DNA from 4 places in the Bacillus sp. FSL R7-0646 genome. Region 1 is predicted to be linked to each of the others. Evidence: riboswitches for the same ligand, from Rfam matches in the RefSeq annotation. Region 1 holds a riboswitch; each other region holds the start of a gene.
The links. Region 1 has a riboswitch for S-adenosylmethionine ahead of MKY62_RS06490 (methionine biosynthesis PLP-dependent protein). Riboswitches for the same ligand answer to the same signal wherever they lie in the genome.
Positions count from the first base shown of each region.

Region 2: it holds a riboswitch for S-adenosylmethionine, as region 1 does, so the genes downstream of both, metK (methionine adenosyltransferase) here and MKY62_RS06490 (methionine biosynthesis PLP-dependent protein) in region 1, are expected to answer to the same signal.
Region 3: it holds a riboswitch for S-adenosylmethionine, as region 1 does, so the genes downstream of both, metN (methionine ABC transporter ATP-binding protein MetN) here and MKY62_RS06490 (methionine biosynthesis PLP-dependent protein) in region 1, are expected to answer to the same signal.
Region 4: it holds a riboswitch for S-adenosylmethionine, as region 1 does, so the genes downstream of both, MKY62_RS08765 (YezD family protein) here and MKY62_RS06490 (methionine biosynthesis PLP-dependent protein) in region 1, are expected to answer to the same signal.

Region 1 is NZ_CP150217.1:1,290,601-1,295,175, forward strand. Features, by position in the region: gene MKY62_RS06470 (esterase family protein) at 46-768, opposite strand; gene MKY62_RS06475 (helix-hairpin-helix domain-containing protein) at 880-1,335, opposite strand; gene MKY62_RS06480 (DinB family protein) at 1,347-1,835, opposite strand; gene MKY62_RS06485 (YafY family protein) at 1,916-2,863, opposite strand; SAM riboswitch class I at 2,991-3,107, shown strand; gene MKY62_RS06490 (methionine biosynthesis PLP-dependent protein) at 3,173-4,297, shown strand; gene metC (cystathionine beta-lyase) at 4,287-4,575, shown strand, end outside.
Region 2 is NZ_CP150217.1:3,068,576-3,073,150, reverse strand. Features, by position in the region: gene pckA (phosphoenolpyruvate carboxykinase (ATP)) at 1-819, opposite strand, end outside; SAM riboswitch class I at 1,014-1,151, shown strand; gene metK (methionine adenosyltransferase) at 1,543-2,745, shown strand; gene asnB (asparagine synthase (glutamine-hydrolyzing)) at 2,975-4,575, shown strand, end outside.
Region 3 is NZ_CP150217.1:3,290,260-3,294,834, reverse strand. Features, by position in the region: gene MKY62_RS17195 (arsenate reductase family protein) at 1-278, shown strand, start outside; gene gcvH (glycine cleavage system protein GcvH) at 340-723, shown strand; gene MKY62_RS17185 (YusG family protein) at 777-1,013, shown strand; gene MKY62_RS17180 (toprim domain-containing protein) at 1,076-1,420, shown strand; gene MKY62_RS17175 (thioredoxin family protein) at 1,446-1,754, shown strand; gene MKY62_RS17170 (SCP2 sterol-binding domain-containing protein) at 1,876-2,223, shown strand; SAM riboswitch class I at 2,407-2,514, shown strand; gene metN (methionine ABC transporter ATP-binding protein MetN) at 2,631-3,656, shown strand; gene MKY62_RS17160 (methionine ABC transporter permease) at 3,649-4,317, shown strand; gene metQ (methionine ABC transporter substrate-binding lipoprotein MetQ) at 4,331-4,575, shown strand, end outside.
Region 4 is NZ_CP150217.1:1,707,737-1,712,311, reverse strand. Features, by position in the region: gene sat (sulfate adenylyltransferase) at 1-748, opposite strand, end outside; gene MKY62_RS08775 (inorganic phosphate transporter) at 774-1,838, opposite strand; gene MKY62_RS08770 (phosphoadenylyl-sulfate reductase) at 1,850-2,551, opposite strand; gene MKY62_RS08765 (YezD family protein) at 2,639-2,782, opposite strand; SAM riboswitch class I at 2,859-2,965, opposite strand; gene pyrE (orotate phosphoribosyltransferase) at 3,128-3,757, opposite strand; gene pyrF (orotidine-5'-phosphate decarboxylase) at 3,754-4,473, opposite strand; gene MKY62_RS08750 (dihydroorotate dehydrogenase) at 4,442-4,575, opposite strand, start outside.

The DNA of each region.
Region 1 (4,575 bases):
ATTGATATGGTTTAGTATATCAAAGATGGGCCGATATACAGAGAGCTACAGCATTTTTTTTAAAGCGGGGGTGATGAGCGGCTGCCAGTATGTCCACTTGTGATCCCCGTCGAAAGCTTTGAAATCGTAGTTTGTCTGCTTTTCTTCAAGCAATTCTTTTAATTGCTCATTTGGACCGGTGAAATCCAAAATTTGATCATCAGTCGTTTTGACGGCGGTTTCTTTCTCTCCGATTTGGTGGCAAATTGAAATAAGCTGCAGGGAATCGGACTGTTTCACTTTATCGAGAACATGGCGGTCGACATAAGGTGACTGCATAATGACGTTTCCGAACATATTCGGATAGTCAAGCGCCGTCATGAGGGAAACCGTTCCTCCGAGCGAGTCTCCGATCAGCGTCCTGCCTGATCCGACTTGGTATGTCGGGTACTCACTGTCGGCGAAAGGGACGAGTTCATTTGCCAAAAAACGTTTATACGCTTCGAATTTTGACCCTTCCGGATGGTATGTAAGCCTTCTTTCCTGTACGTTTTTGTACGGAATGCCGATGATGATGCTTCTTTCGATTTCGCCGTTCGCCAGCAGTTCTTCCACCTGTCTGCTGATGCGCCCGAGGCGGAAATAGTCATGTCCATCCTGTGCGATGATCACATGATATTTGTAAAGCGGCGAGAAGGATGACGGCAAATAGACGAGAAGCTCCATTTCCTCGCCGAGCTCTTCCGAAAAAAGCTTCTTCTCCTGAATGACTCCTGTTTTCATAGCCAAGATGAATTCCTCCAGAAATAATGTTTGTGAACGTTTCCATTCATTTTAACACGAAATTCTCTTGTGAAAGAAGCGAAAAGGGCTGCCGAACTGTTCGGCAGCCGTGATTTTTTATGTCCGTTTTTTTTCGTACCAGGGCGTTGACGGTCTATCCGGAGGGTATCCGCAGCGTTCGCGGTACATTTTTCTTTCCTCTGTGAAATCCCACCAGCTTTTAGCGCTTTCGGGATCGTTGGCGTAATGGACGATGCATCGCAGCGCATCTTCTGCACAAGGATCTTCCCAGTAGCCTTTCAGTTTTTCGAGGCGGATGATCAAATCCGCACCTGATTCATGCTTGATGTCGCCAAGGGAATAGTAGCCCAGGTCAACGGCGCACTGCGCCATTTTCGGCCCGATGGAAGGAGCGGTTTGAAACTGGGCGAGCGCCTTGATGTATGCGGCGCGCTCCAAAGACGAACCGAGCGTATGTGCAAGGACGGACAGATCCATATATGCCGTGTTTTTTATTTTTACCTTGGCTGTCCTTAAGTTTGACCGTTCTTTTTTTGTCAGAGGCAGCTTCATATGAACACCTTTTAAAGATACAGATCGAACATGTTGACGTCATAGCCGAGCTGTTTTAAATAATTAAACAGCTGGGCCCTGTGATGGAAGACGTGGGTGAGCGTTTCCGTCAGCCAGCGGCTTTGGGTCATCCCTTCATCAAGGTAAAACGGCTTTGTTTTTTTCGTCAAAAATTCCTCGTCGGAGAGGGAAGTCATATACGTTTGAAAAGCGGCGAATCCTTTCTGCATAGCTTCAGCCATTTGGTCAGCCGACTGCAATGCACTATACTTCTTTTCAATTCGGGAGATGGCGGCCTCTTCCTTTTCCTGCATGATAGCCATGTCGGCTTCTGGGATGGCCGTCAGATGGCTTGCCAGTTCTTTCAGGCTTCGCATGCGGTCGGCGGGCCGGTAAGACCAGTCAGATTCCTTCACTTTTTTCAGAAGATGACACGTGGAGCGGATGCCCGTCTCCATCTCGTGGAACAAATCGCTCCGCAGGGCTTGAACTTGCTTCATTTGCTTCATCCTTTACATTTTGCTTTATTCTAAAAGTATCACCTAATCCTGACAGGCTTTGTCACGATTCTTAAAAAAAGTCAGTCGTACCTTGCTAAAATGTCAGCAGCCTTCCGTTTCAGCTGAAGCTTGATTTCTGCGGGTTCTTTGACAGTTGCCTCAGTGCCGAGGTTCCACAAAAGTTCCCCGAAATACTCAAGTTCTGGTCTGGGGAGGTTTGCATCGATCGCCCCCGTTCCGTCATCCCGCATGGTGAGGATCTTGAATAAGTCCACATCAGCCGCAGCCCGCCTGGCTCCTCTGCGTGTCAGTTCCGCTTGCAGCCGCACCGGTTCAGGGCACTCGCTCTCCGAATGTTTGATCCAGCTGAGAACCGATGGATAGGGAAGCTGGCGGGCCAGCGGGCTGGCCGCTTTTTCCGCCCGAAGGATGCGGTCGGCGCGGAACAGTCTGAACGCCTGCCTTTTAAAGCAATAGGCCGGACAGTACCAGAAGCCGTTCCAGCTGAACAAGCCGATGGGCTGGATGGATCTCTCCGCGCAATCGTCTGTTCCGTCATAAACGACCGTCAAAACGGATTGATTGATGGCTGCATCAAGAAGCGTTTCTAAATGTTCGGCGGCTTTTGGACGATGCGGATTCCAGAACACGATTCTGTCTTTCATCGCATCAATCCGCTCCTGTGTTTCCACGGGAAGGTGGCGGTAGAACTTTTTTAAAACCATCCGCGTTTCCGCATCAAAGGGAAGCGATCCGAAAAACTGCAGAGATTGATACGCGAAAAACATAGCCGCCGCCTCTGATTGTGTAAAAAAGAGCGGCGGAAGCACAGGTTCATTCAGCAAATAATAGCCTCCGTTCGCGCCTGTTTCAGAATAGATCGGGACGCCGAGCGCGCTCAGCTCGTCCAGATCGCGGAGAATCGTGCGGTAGGAAACCCCGAATTCTGCTGCGAGCTCCCCGGCCGTAAATTTTCGTTTTGTATGAACGGTCATCATCAATTCGATTAATCGCTCTGTTTTTGGCATCTGATTCCTCCGGTTCCGTCGTTTGGTTTCATCATACCATGTTCAATATGAGGAAAGATTTAAAAATGACCCTTGAAAAATGTCTTGACTTAGGTTAAAGTAAAGAACAATCAGAAAATTGAAGAGATTCTTATCACGAGAGGTGGAGGGACTGGCCCTTTGAAACCTCAGCAACCGGTCTGCACTGACGATGTCAGTGTACCAAGGTGCTAAATCCAGCAAGCAGATGCTTGGAAGATAAGAAGAAGCGCATAATCCCCCTTCTTCTTATGAAGAAGGGGTTTTTTATTTTTAAAAGGATGGTGTCATATGACTGAACATGTACAAACAACGCTGGCGCAAATCGGCAACCGCAGTGATGAAATAACGGGAACTGTCAATCCTCCCGTTTATTTCTCTTCTGCGTACAGGCACAAAGGGATCGGGGAATCCACAGGGTTTGATTACATTCGCACAAAAAATCCGACAAGACAGCTTGTTGAAGATGCAATCGCGAAACTCGAAGGGGGAACGCGCGGCTTTGCGTTCAGTTCCGGTATGGCTGCCATTCAGACGATCATGGCTCTGTTTCAAAGCGGGGATGAGCTCATCGTTTCGTCCGATTTATATGGGGGAACGTACCGCCTTTTTGAAAACGAATGGAAGAAATACGGACTTCGCTTTTTCTACGACGATTTTTCAGACGAAGACTGTATCAAGTCGAAAATCACGAACAATACAAAGGCACTGTTTGTAGAAACGCCGACAAATCCGCTCATGCAGGAAGCTGATATTCAAAAAATCGCGCAAATCGCTAAAGAGCACGACTTGCTGCTCATTGTTGACAATACGTTCTATACACCGGTTCTGCAAAAGCCGATTGAGCTCGGCGCTGATCTTGTCATTCACAGCGCGACGAAGTATTTGGGCGGTCATAACGATCTTTTGGCGGGGCTTGTCGTTGCAAAAGGCGAAGAGCTGTCTGAGGAAATGTTCCAGCACCAAAACGCCATCGGCGCGGTTTTATCGCCGTTCGATTCATGGCTCTTAATGAGAGGGATGAAGACGCTCGCTCTCAGGATGAGACAGCATCAGGAAAACGCGCGGGAACTTGCGGCCTTTTTGGAAGAGCAGGAGGAAATTGCCGATGTTCTTTATCCGGGAAAAGGCGGCATGCTGTCATTCCGCGTTCAAAAAGAAGAATGGGTTAATCCGTTGCTGAAAAATCTCAAGACGATCTGTTTCGCCGAAAGCCTCGGCGGAGTCGAAAGCTTCATCACCTATCCGGCGACACAGACCCATATGGATATCCCGGAAGACATCCGAATTGCAAACGGCGTCTGCAACAGACTTCTGCGCTTTTCAGTCGGAATCGAACACGTCTCCGATTTAAAGCAGGATCTAAAAGCTGCGCTGGAAAAAGTAAAAGGGGAGGCGGTTCCGCATGAGTCATGAAAACTGGACGCTTGAAACAAGGCTTGTTCATAACCAAAATAAAACGGACGGAGCAACCGGAGCCGTCAGCGTGCCGATCCAGCACGCATCAACCTTTCATCAAGATTCTTTTGACAAATTCGGCGAATATGACTACAGCCGGTCAGGCACACCGACAAGAACGTCGCTTGAAGACACGATAGCCGAGCTTGAGGGAGGGACGAGGGGATTTGCTTTTTCATCCGGAATGGCCGCGATTTCCACCGCCTTTCTGCTTTTGTCAAAGGGCGATCACGTGC
Region 2 (4,575 bases), 1.8 Mb from region 1:
TTTGGCGTAGCAGCCTCCTTCAATGTTGAAAACGCCTGTGCTGGACCAGCCGTGTTCGTCGTCGCCGATCAGCTTCCGCTTCGGATCGGCGGAAAGCGTCGTTTTGCCTGTACCTGACAATCCGAAGAAGAGAGCAGTTCCGCCTTCCTCGCCAATGTTTGCCGAACAGTGCATCGGTAGAATGTTTTGTTCAGGCAGAAGAAAATTCATAATAGAAAAAATCGATTTTTTCATCTCTCCGGCATATTCGGTGCCTCCGATTAAGATCGTCCGCTTCTCAAACGACACGATGATAAACGTTTCAGATCTGGTTCCGTCAACGAGCGGATCGGCTTTGAAATGCGGAGCTGAAAGAATCGTAAACGGCTGTTCTTCAGGTTTTTTATCATGTTCTTCAGGTCTGATGAACAACTGTCTTGCAAACAGGTTGTGCCAGGCGAACTCGTTGACAACAGTAATCGGAAGCCGGTATTTTTCGTCTGCTCCTGCAAACCCTTCAAATACATACAATTCATCGCGTTCCTTTAAATAGCCGAGCACTTTTGCGTACAGCCGGTCAAAGGCGGCTTCTGAAATCGGCTGGTTTACTGCGCCCCAATCGATTTTGTCCTTTGTGCTCGCTTCTTCCACAATGAATTTGTCTTTTGGCGAGCGGCCGGTGTATGTACCGGTTGTTGCCCGCACGGCTCCGGAAGATGTCAAGACTCCTTCTTTGCGCTCAAGGATCTTTTCAACCAAATGGGGAACGGATAAGTTCATCTGAACGTTTTCGCCCGTTAATAGCGTTTGTAAGTCAGTTGTTAAATCTACAGAATTCATAAAAAACCTTCCTTTGCGTGTTTTTTAATGTGTATAACATTAATGTAGAATTAGTATAACACATTTACTCTTATAGTCTATACCGTTTCTTCATTTTTCGTTCGGGTTTTTTCTCGTAGGACAAGTTCAAATTTATTTCGGCCGATATTGACATAACAAGCCATTTTAAGATAAGATATTTCATTGAGCGGATACTCTTATCCCGAGCTGGTGGAGGGACAGGCCCAATGAAACCCAGCAACCGGTTTCTCTTATTAATGGAAAAAAACAGTTTCTGAGACAACTACGGTGCTAACCTGATGCAAGGTGTTCAATACCTTGAGCGATAAGAGTGAAAGGCACGCAATACCAGACCCTTTCCTCACCGAATAGGAAAAGGTTTTTTTATTGCATAAATCGAGATCCAAAAATTGCTAAAAAAACTGCCTTCAGGAGGAAGGTACTGGGCGTTTTTCACAGGACGTGAAAGGTTTTAGCCGAGTATCAAGCAGGAGGAAGGTACTGGGCGTTTTTCACAGGACGTGAAAGGTCTAGCCGGGCAACCAGTCAGGAAAAATTCTGCTAAGGGGAATTTCGACTCAGAATCTCGTCAAGAATAGCATAATGGAAATTGTTTCAAAACGAGAGCGTATGAAGCCCGAGTATCGTCATATAATCAAGAGGGACGAGTTCCGTATCATACTTAAGATCACGGCTGATCTTCATATACAGGAGGAAACATAAATGAGCAAAAACCGTCGGTTATTTACATCAGAGTCAGTTACGGAGGGACATCCGGACAAAATTTGCGACCAGATTTCGGATAGTATATTAGACGAAATTTTAAAGAAAGATCCGAATGCCCGCGTTGCCTGTGAAACATCTGTGACAACCGGATTGGTGCTGGTAAGCGGTGAAATCACGACGTCCACATACGTCGATATTCCGAAAACAGTCCGCGAAACGATTAAAGAAATTGGCTACACACGTGCAAAATACGGTTTTGATGCCGAAACTTGCGCGGTCTTAACGTCTATAGATGAACAGTCTCCAGACATTGCAATGGGAGTCGACCAGGCGCTTGAAGCGCGTGAAGGAGCAATGAGCGACGCTGAAATTGAAGCGATCGGAGCCGGAGACCAAGGTTTAATGTTCGGTTTTGCCTGCAACGAAACAAAGGAACTTATGCCGCTGCCGATTTCGCTTGCCCATAAATTGTCTCGCCGTTTGACAGAAGTCCGCAAAGAGGAAATTCTGCCGTATCTGCGTCCGGACGGAAAGACACAGGTAACCGTTGAGTATGATGAGAACAACAAGCCGATTCGCATCGATACAATCGTCATTTCGACTCAGCATCATCCTGAGATTTCGCTTGAACAAATCCAGCGCAATCTGAAAGAGCACGTCATCAATCCGGTAGTTCCAAAAGAGCTGATCGATGAAAACACGAAATACTTCATTAATCCTACGGGCCGTTTTGTTATCGGCGGACCGCAGGGGGATGCCGGTTTAACAGGGCGCAAAATCATCGTTGACACCTATGGCGGCTATGCCCGTCACGGAGGCGGAGCGTTTTCCGGCAAGGATGCGACAAAGGTTGACAGATCTGCAGCTTATGCAGCGAGATATGTAGCGAAAAATATCGTCGCCGCAGGCCTTGCTGATTCCTGTGAAGTACAGCTTGCCTACGCGATCGGTGTCGCTCAGCCGGTGTCCATTTCAATCGATACATTCGGTACAGGCAAAGCGAGTGAAGAAACATTGATCGAAGTGGTTCGCAAAAACTTTGATCTAAGACCTGCCGGCATTATTAAAATGCTCGATCTTCGCCGTCCGATTTACAAACAAACGGCAGCTTACGGACATTTCGGCCGCCTCGATCTCGATCTGCCTTGGGAGCGCACAGACAAAGCAGATCAGCTGAAGAAAGATGCATTAGGAGAATAACAACCGCATAGCCGCTTTAATAAGCGGCTTTGTTTTTCGATGGCAAAATGCGGGCGGATGTTGAAACTTGAAAAATATCCAGATTTAATATTGATGTGATATTGCCAGATACAAATATTTTAATATGAACATTTTTCAAGTTTCTTGAAACGTTTTTCTTTAAACACTTGTCTAATCAAGAAGCAGACTTTGATTTCTGCACGAAATTTAAAAAATCGGAGGCAATACTATGTGTGGATTTGTAGGGGTATTCAATCATCGCCCATCATCCGAGACAGCAGCACAGGAAGAACTGATTAAACAAATGAATGAAATGATTGTACACCGCGGTCCGGACGATGATGGGTACTATCATGATGAGCATGTAGGCTTCGGATTTAGAAGGCTCAGCATCATCGATGTGGAAAATGGAGGACAGCCTCTGTCTTATGAAGACGACTCCTATTGGATTATTTTTAATGGAGAAATCTATAACTATATAGAACTGAAAGACGAACTTCTTTCTAAAGGATACGAGTTCAAAACCGATTCAGATACGGAAGTTTTGCTTGCGACTTACCGCCACTACAAACAGGAAGCCGCTTCAAAGCTGCGCGGTATGTTTGCTTTTTTAATCTGGGATAAAAAAGAGCAGCTTCTATACGGAGCGCGCGATCCGTTCGGCATTAAGCCGCTCTATTTTACGAAAACGGACGGCCACGTTTATTTTGCGTCAGAAAGAAAGAGCCTGATGGCTGTCGATGCTGACTTGGAATTGAATGAAAAAGCGCTTCAGCAGTATACATCGTTCCAATTCGTTCCGGAGCCTGAGACGCTGGACAAAAAGGTGCAAAAAGTAGAGTCGGGCCATCAGTTTACCGTCCGCCCGGGTGAGGATATTCAATTTAAAACATACTGGAAAGTTCAATTCAAGCCGGTTCAGACAGAAGAAGACAAGCTTGTTCAGGAAGTAAGAGACGCGATCTTTGATTCTGTAAAAGTTCATATGCGAAGCGATGTGCCTGTAGGTTCCTTCCTTTCCGGGGGCATTGACTCGTCCTTTATCGTGTCAGTGGCGAAGCAATTCCATCCCAACTTAAAGACGTTCTCTGTCGGCTTTGAACATGAAGGCTTCAGCGAAGTTGACGTTGCGAAAGAAACCGCTGATAAGGTCGGCGTGGAAAACTTCAGCGCGATCATTTCCCCTGAGGAATATATGAACGAGCTTCCAAAGATCGTCTGGCATCTGGATGATCCTCTGGCAGACCCTGCTGCGATTCCTTTGTATTTTGTCGCGAAGGAAGCGAAGAAGCAAGTTACGGTTGTTTTGTCAGGAGAAGGGGCAGATGAGCTGTTCGGCGGTTACAATATTTACCGAGAGCCGCTTTCATTAAAGCCGTTTGAGCGGATCCCGTCCCCGCTGAAAAAGATGCTTCTGCGCGTAGCTTCAGCGATGCCGGAAGGAATGAAAGGGAAAAGCTTTTTAATGAGGGGCTGTACTCCTCTTGAAGATAGATATATCGGCAATGCAAAGATTTTTGAAGAAGGCATGAAATCAAAACTTCTTCGCCAATATGACAGCAACCTGTCTTACTGTGACGTGACAAAGCCATATTTTGAAGAAAGCAGGTCCTACAGCGAAATCAATAAAATGCAGTATGTCGATATCCACACATGGCTGCGCGGCGATATTTTGCTGAAGGCCGACAAAATGACGATGGCCAATTCGCTGGAGCTTCGCGTTCCGTTTTTGGACAAAGTCGTATTTGAAGCGGCTTCCAAAATTCCCGAAGAGCTGAAAACGAAAAACGGCACGACAAAATATCTTCTTAGAAAAGCGGCGGAAGGCAT
Region 3 (4,575 bases), 2.0 Mb from region 1:
AAATCAATGGGATACATATCGCAGAACAGCCGCCGAGCAAGGAAAAACTGAAAGAGCTCTACGAGAAAAGCGGGCTTGAATTGAAGAAGTTTTTCAACACGAGCGGCCAAAAATACCGCGAACTCGGCCTGAAAGACAAGCTGCAAAGCATGTCTGAAGATGAGCAGCTGGAACTGCTTGCATCAGACGGTATGCTGATCAAACGCCCAATTACGACAGACGGCAGTAAAGTAACGGTCGGTTTTAAAGAAGATCAGTTTAAGACATACTGGTTATAACACATCAAAATATGATATCTTCAATGTAGGATCGATTAAAACACTTTATGGAGGGGTTAGCATGAGCACACCGAAAGAGTTGCGTTATTCAGAAGAACACGAATGGGTGAAAACCGAAGGAGATAAAGTCAGAATCGGCATTACAGACTTTGCACAATCTGAGCTTGGAGACATCGTATTTGTCGAGCTTCCTGAAGTGGGAGACGAAATCAAAGCGGACGAGCCTTTTGGCAGCGTTGAATCCGTAAAGACCGTTTCTGAGCTGTATGCCCCGATCAACGGAAAAGTGGTCGAAGTGAACGAAGATCTGGAAGACAGCCCTGAATTCGTCAACGAGTCTCCGTATGAAAAGGCTTGGATGATTGTCGTCGAGCCGTCAGACGCTTCTGAAATCGAAAACCTGATGACAGCCGGGCAATATGAGGACATGATAAAAGAAGACTAAACAGGATAGACATTCGTCGTTTGGATACTCTATATCAGGAGGGGGTGTCCAAATTGACGCTGAAAAAAGAACGTATTGATATTACAGAACATGTGGAAAGCCGATTAAAAAACGGCGGAACGCAGCTGTATCATGAAAATGAGCTGATCGGCCGAATGACCGGCAAGGATCAATACGAGTTGAAATCTGGATATTCATTCCAAGATGAAAAGTTTTACAAAATGGCGGATACCGTAAGCGGACCGGATGCTAAATATGTAGACTGTGATGACCACCAAGGCTGGTGTTAATCAAGTCAGGCGGTGAATATTCACTGCCTTTTTTTACAAGTAAATCTTTAAAGGTGATCCATATGCCGGAAAATGAAAAAGTCATGATCGTCGAAGGGAAATCAGATAAGCAAAAAGTGAAGCATGTCATCGAAGAGCCCGTGGACATCATATGCACAAACGGAACGATCAGCCAGGCAAAACTCGATGAATTCGCTGAGACGCTGTTCGATAAAGACGTTTATATCCTGGTGGATGCCGATGAATCAGGCGAAAAGCTCCGCCGGCAGCTGAAGAGGGAGCTTCCCCAAGCTTCGCATCTATACATTGATAGAGTATACAAAGAAGTCGCTTCCGCCCCGAGTCAGCATGTTGCAGAAGTATTATTTCGTTCAAACATCCGGGTACATACAAAATATCTATTATAAAACGTATTGAGGTGCGGTTCAACAGATGCAAGAACTTCAAGAAAAAGAGCTAAAACGGCTAGAGCATGAAACTTGTCTTCTATATGTATACACGCCGTTCTGCGGAACGTGTCAGCTGGCCGGAAGAATGCTGGAGGTCGTTGATGAAATGATGAAGGACATTCCTTTTTATAAAAACAATCTCAATTACTCCCCGTCATTTGCCAAACAGCAGGAAATTGAAAGCGTCCCGTGTTTTATCCTTTACAAAAAAGGGCGAGTCGTCAAAAAAGAATACGCTTTTCACTCCGTTTCCTACTTATATGATACGATTAAACAAAATCTTGTGGATTAAGGGCGGTTTTGACATATTTCTCGGGAAATAACCAGCAAAAACTTGTCGAGCAATTCCTAAAGGAACTCCTGCAGCAGACAGAGAATCTGTAAGTATGACCAATTTACAGGAGGTTATACAGTTGGAGAAAATGGGATTGATAGAAAGAGAGGGCAAGGCTCTTTTTTTAAAACCTCTATTATCTACAACGGCTTTGCTGATTACGTTTCAAGGAGAGAAAGAAGCTTTTACGTTAGCAATCAACGAAAAAGGGGAAATGGAAAAATATTCTCCTGTAGAAAAAGCTCATTTGACCTTTTTTGGAGAGCAAAGCGAGATTATTGACCTTCTTCATGGCGACATTTCATTGCAGCATCTCGTACAGCGCGGCACTGTTAAAGTAAAAGGCTCTTTTAGAGCTTTATTGAAGCTTGAAGCGATTTTATGGCTGACGGACGGCTTCTTTAAAAACAGCGATCTTTATTCATAGACTTTTTAAAAATTCAAAAAATCGGCACATTCCGTGTATTAGTCAGACAGGGACGGGCGTTTACGCTCGTCTCTTTTCGCCGTAGGACGATTGTCTTACGAAAAATAGTTGACAACTATTTTTTCGCATGATATCCTACTTTAAGAATTCCGATCATAATAATCAAAAAATAAATATATGTTTCTCTTATCCAGAGAGGTGGAGGGAAGTGCCCTATGAAACCCGGCAACCATCAACACGTGTTGAAATGGTGCCAATTCACGCGAAGCGTTATGCTTTGAAAGATGAGAGAAAGGCCCAGACTTTTCCAAAGCCTTTCTGCTCATGTGTGCAGAAAGGCTTTTTTCGTTGATTGATCAGGAATTTAGACAACTATGAGAATTGAGCAAGAAAGCAGGTGATGGCTTTTGATAAATCTTCAAAATGTTTCAAAGATTTATCGGTCAAAGCATGGAGATGTCAATGCTGTCCAAGATGTCACCCTTACGATTAAAAAAGGTGAAATCTTCGGAATTATTGGATATAGCGGAGCCGGAAAAAGCTCCTTGATCCGTCTCTTGAACGGACTTGAACAGCCGACTTCAGGCACGGTTGAAGTAGCCGGCAGAAAAATCAGCGAGATCAAAGGGAAGAAGCTGAGGAAAGCAAGGCAGGAAATCAGCATGATTTTCCAGCATTTCAACCTGTTATGGTCGAGAACGGTGCGCGACAATATTGCGTTTCCGCTGGAGATCGCCGGTGTCAGCAAAGCAAAACGTCTGGAAAGAGTCGCTGAACTGATTAAGCTTGTCGGTCTTGAAGGCAAGGAAAACGCCTACCCTTCACAGCTGAGCGGAGGCCAAAAGCAGCGCGTCGGCATCGCACGGGCGCTCGCAAACAATCCGAAAGTTCTGTTATGCGATGAAGCGACATCAGCGCTTGATCCGCAGACGACTGATTCGATTCTGGGTCTTCTGTCCGATATCAATGAAAGGCTCGGACTGACCATTGTCCTGATCACTCATGAAATGCATGTCATCAGGAAAATCTGCCACAGAGTGGCCGTCATGGAAAACGGAAAGGTCGTAGAAGAAGGCGATGTACTGAACGTCTTCATCAAGCCGAAGGAAGAAATGACAAAGCGCTTTGTTCAGCAGGTAACAGAACCGGTGGAAACAAAGGAAACGCTGAAGCATTTCCTCGAAGAAACGACATCCGGGCGGACGATCAAGCTCACTTTCGTCGGCGAAGCGGCCGAATCGCCGCTGATCACGCAGATCATTCGGAAGTTCGATGTTGAAGTCAACATCCTTCAAGGCAAAATCTCGCAGACTCAGGACGGTGCATACGGTTCATTGTTCATACATGTCGACGGACGTGAAAACGAGGTCAATGACGTGGTCGATTTCATCAAGAGCCGCCAGGTAGAAGCAGAGGTGATCACGAATGTTTGAAAAACTGTTTCCAAACGTAGATATGGAGCAGCTGTGGGAAGCAACGTATGAAACGATATATATGACAGGAATTTCCCTATTGTTTGCTTTTATCATCGGAGTGATTCTCGGCATGCTGCTCTATTTGACTTCAAAAGGCAACATTTGGCAGAACCGAGTCGTTAACGGTGTAATCTCGGCAATCGTCAATGTGTTCAGGTCTATTCCTTTTATCATATTGATTATTTTGCTGCTCGGTTTCACAAAGTTTTTAATGAATACGATTCTGGGGCCGAATGCCGCTCTTCCGGCTTTGATTATCGCATCCGCTCCGTTCTATGCCCGCCTGGTTGAAATTGCTTTGCGCGAGGTCGACAAAGGCGTGATTGAAGCAGCGAAATCGATGGGGGCAAAAACATCGACGATCATATTTAAAGTGCTCCTGCCCGAATCGATGCCGGCGCTGATCTCAGGCATTACGGTTACAGCCATTGCACTGATCGGTTCGACAGCGATGGCCGGAGCAATCGGTTCAGGCGGACTCGGGAACCTTGCCTATGTAAACGGCTTTCAGATGAACAATCCCGATATTATACTGATCGCCACTATTTTCATCTTAGCTATTGTGTTCATCATCCAATTTATCGGGGATTTTATAACAAATAAATTAGACAAACGTTAGGGAGGACACCAACATGAAAAAAGGTTTATTAACAGCTTTATTCATCATTTTTGCAGGCGTTTTGGCCGCTTGCGGATCTTCCAGCAGCGAAGGAGATAAAGACAGCAAAGTCATTACAGTCGGAGCGACGCCGACGCCTCACGCCGAAATCCTTGAAGAAGCAAAACCGCTTTTGAAAGAAAAAGGCTATGAGCTTAAAATCAAAAATTTCACGGACTACAAACTGATCAACAAAGCGCTCGCTACAAAAGATCTTGA
Region 4 (4,575 bases), 420 kb from region 1:
GAAAAACGCCGAGGAAGACGCGGTCTTTCGGATAGTAGCCGTCAAGCAGCACCTGATAGCTTTCCATGCGGACATCAGCCGGAATATCGTCTGATTTTGTTTCCCCGACGAGCGGATTGAGGAAAAGGCCGTCTACCGTCTCGAGCGCCGTTTTTTGAATGTATTCGTGCGCTCTGTGAACCGGATTTCTCGTCTGGAATCCGACGATCGTTTTCCAGCCGAGTTCCGCGAATTTTTTTCTTGTTTCAAGAGGTTCGAATGTGTGCGCCGGGAATTGTTTTACACTCCGCTTAATGAGCGTGATCGGCCCGCCCACATAAACGCTGCCGCGGTCAAACAATTTTTTGACGCCCGGATGTTCGAGTTCGTCGGTTTTATAGATATTGACGGCTTCCGTTTTCTTGTCCGGCGTATAGATATCTTCGATCTCAATGACGCCGTAGGTTTCCCCATTATAGGTAAGGCGGACGGTGTCACCCGCTTTTAAGCTTAAAGCTTTTTGCTCGTCAACAGGCAGAGTGATCGGAAGCGTCCATACTTCGCCGCTTGATAGTCTCATATTTTCGACAACGGACAGATAGTCTTTCTCTGTCATAAAGCCTTGGAGCGGGCTGTACGCACCGATTCCGATCAGCTCCAAATCTGAAAAAGCCATTACATCAAGCTCAATTTCATGTGCGATATGTTGAAAATCGTATGCTTCATTGACGCGGTTAACCAATACACCGCCGTGTGGTGCTAAACTCATAAACTTGTTTCCCCCTACTTTGTGTTTAAATTCCTCCGCCTTGTTCATGGACGGAGCTGTGCTCTTTTTTGACCGCTCTCATCAGGCTGATCGTTCCGACAGATGCCAGCAGAACGCTTGTGACAACAATAAGAGCGTAGTAGTCTCCTTTTAATAAAAGGCTGACCAGCATATAAGATAGGCTTAATGAAAGGAACGGCGAGACGACCCATACTTTCAGCATCGTTTTGACCACTTGTTTATGAAAGACGTTGCCGCCGTTTTTTGCCATTCCCATCCCTATAATAGAAGATGATGTGACTTGCGCAAGCGGAACCGGTAAACCGAAAATTGAACTGGTAATGACAAGCCCGGCCCCCGTTCCGGAAAGGATGATTCCCTCTCCTTTTGAAAACCTCGTAATCTTTTTGCCGTTTGTTTCAAGAACGCGCCTGCCCAGTAAAAGGGCGCCCAGCGCGACAAACAGCCCGCCGTAGAGCGTTCCTTCCCCGACTGTCAAAACATGCGCCGCCACCAGAGGTCCGACAGCGTTTGCGACATTGTTCATGCCCGCTGAGAAGGCTTCAAAAAACCCTGTGATCAATAGAATGACCGCCAAAACCTTTGCTTTTTTTCCCGAGGCTGGACGTTTGATCGTTTTTTTCATGATTTTTGCCATCGCAAATGTAAATGCAAAAGCGACGATTGGTACAATGACCCAAAATGAGACGATGACAAGCAAAGATTTGACATACAAAACCTGGTATGCGACACCTACTCCGACAACAGATCCGACTGTCACTTCACTTGTCGAAAGCGGAATGCCGAGTACATTTGCGATAAAGAGCGACAGCGCCGCTGATCCGATAATAATGCAGACGATTTCAAGCGAAATCACCCGTTCGGGAATGATGCCTGAACTGATCGTTTTCACGACGTTTCCTCCGCCGATGACAGCGCCCGAGAGAACGCCCGCTGCACAGATCAGGAGGGCGTGAAACTTCTTTTTGACAGCTTCAGATCCATAGGCGATCCCCATTGAAGCAGCTGCACCGCTCGCTCCGATATTCATCGCAAAAAACATGCTAAATAAAATGGCGGCAAGTTCCATGACTCATCTCCTTACTCGTGTAATCCGCATTCTGTTTTAGCCGATCCGTTCCAGCGGCCGGATCGAAGATCATCCATTGTAAAGGCCGGAGAGGTGCACGGAGCGCAGCCGATGCTCGGATAGCCTTGATCATGAAGCGGATTGTATGGGAGATCGTGCTTTGTCACATATCTCCAAATATCCTTCCACGTCCAATGAATGAGCGGACAAACTTTGATAGACTTGAATTTTTCATCTTTGTTCAAAAAATTCGTTTTGCTCCGTCCGGGCGATTGCTCGCGGCGCAGACCAGACAGCCACGCCGGGTAGCCTGAAAGCGTCTCGCGGAGAGGGATGACCTTCCTCATTTCGCAGCAGGAATTCGGAGCGGTCTTCCATAGTTCGTCCCCATATTCTTTCGCCTGCTCTTCGACGGTAAGCTCCGGTTTTTTCATGATAATCTGAAGGCCTGGATATCGTTCTTTGACGGCGTCGATCGTTTCATACGTTTCTTTAAAATGAAGCCCTGTATCAAGAAAAACGATAACTGCATCTTTTTTCACCTTATAAATCAAATCGATCAGGACGATCCCCTCAATTCCGAAGCTGCACGCGTATACGAGCTGATCCCCGTAATGTCCGTACGCCCATTTCAGGACAGACAGCGCTCCTTTATAAGAGTCATCTTCCTGAAAAGAGATGTTTGGTTCCTCCCATGTGCTGTAAGTAAAAATTTTCGGTTCCCCCTTTTTTCGCCAACAAAAAAACGGCTTCCAGCAGAAAAAAAAACTGTGAAAACCGCCTCTAGTTTGTCTAGTCAGCTATTTCAATCTTATTTTTTCATTTTTTTCGATTTGAATGACTTTGCCGTCCTGAACAACGAATGTGATCGATCCGTAATTCATGTCTTTCAGCATGTCTTTCATTTTGATGATCACCTTTTCAAGCTGTTCATCTGTCTTCACTTCTAGCTCCTCCTCTGCCCCTAAAAAATTAAAATCTTTCTTCCAATTTTGAAAGAAAGACGAGGAACTCCGCTATTCCTTATCTCTCAAAATGAGGGCATTTTGCTGGAAGTAGCACCTTACGCTTCACACGCAGGTTGCCGGGTTTCATCGGACCAGTCCCTCCACCGCTCTTGATAAGTTTGCTTTTGTTATTTTAAAATTTTAGCACAATTCGAATAAAAGTCAACCCGACTTTTTTTATAGGATTAATAAAAAATAAAAATAATCCGATTTTACTATTTTAAAAACGGCAAAAAGGCGCAAAAAAGCCGTTCTCCCATTTGGAGAATACGGCTTTGATCATCAGTTCATCCAAGACTTGCTTTCAGGATCCGCTTTCCATTCTTTCAGTTTGGCGGCATCCTGTTCAGTAATATATCCACCGGCAAGCGCAGCCTCGGTCAGCGTATCGTAATCAGTCAGCGTGTGGTATTCAACGCCTGCTTCGCTGAAGGCGGCGGCGGCTTTTGGAAGCCCGTAAGTGAAAATGGCGGCGACGCCGAGCACTTCACATCCCGCCTCTGTGAGGGCGGCGGCGGCTTCAAGAACGCTTCCTCCCGTTGAAATTAAATCTTCGATCACAACGACTTTCTGTCCTTTTACAACGGCCCCTTCAATTTGGTTTCCTTTGCCGTGCGCCTTCGGTTTGCTTCTGACGTAGCACATCGGCAGGCTCAGCCTGTCAGCGGCAAGCGCGGCATGAGGGATTCCCGCGGTCGCTGTACCGGCGATCATCTCGGCTCCGGGAAATTTGTCTTGAATCAGTCCGGCAAGCCCTGAAGCGATATCATCTCTTACTTCCGGATATGAAAGCGTCAAACGGTTGTCGCAGTAGATGGGCGACAGAATGCCGCTCGCCCATGTAAACGGTTCGTTCGGGCGCAGGAAAACCGCTTTGATTTTTAATAAATGGTTTGCAATGTCTGTTTTCATGCCTTGGTTCCCTCCCACTCATGTCCTATTCTTCTGTAGGCTGACACAGGATCTTCCGCCTGGGTAATCGAACGGCCGACAACGATCGCCGACACGCCTTTTTCCCTTGCGTAGCCAGGCGTCGCCACCCGGACCTGGTCGTTGTTTTTGTCATCTGCCATGCGAATTCCGGGTGTCACGGTCAGAAAATCTACAGACACAGCCCGGTAAATGTGTTCGGCTTCATGAACGGAGCAGACGACGCCGTCAAGACCGCTTTCTTCAGCCAGCCGGCTGTAGTGGACAACTGTATCGAGAAGCGGCGTTTCAATCAGGAGCTCACGCTGAAGCATTTCTGAGGACGTGCTTGTCAGCTGAGTCACGGCAATTAATGAAGGGCGTTTTTGGCCTGCCGGAGTCCCCGCTTCAAGGCCTTCAAGCGCCGACTCCATCATTTGCTTTCCGCCTGCTGCGTGCACATTGACAAGACTGACGCCAAATCCCGCCAGCCTTTTCATCGCCTTGTATACGGTCGTTGGAATGTCGTGGCACTTTAGATCGAGGAAAATGCGGCAGCCGCGCTCCTGCAGATTTTCAAGGATGGCAGGTCCTTCCTGATAAAAAAGCTCCATGCCCACCTTAACGAACAGCTCTTCTCCTTGAAACCGGTCCAAAAACGCATATGTTTCCTGTGCTGATGCAAAATCAAGCGCGATGATGGGCGGCGTATTGTTCATCCTTCCAGCTCCTTCCGATACACTCGTTCAACGAACGGTATCCGTATTTTTCTAAAACGCGCGGCAAATCGTCGATGATGTCGGGACAAGCAAACGGATTAA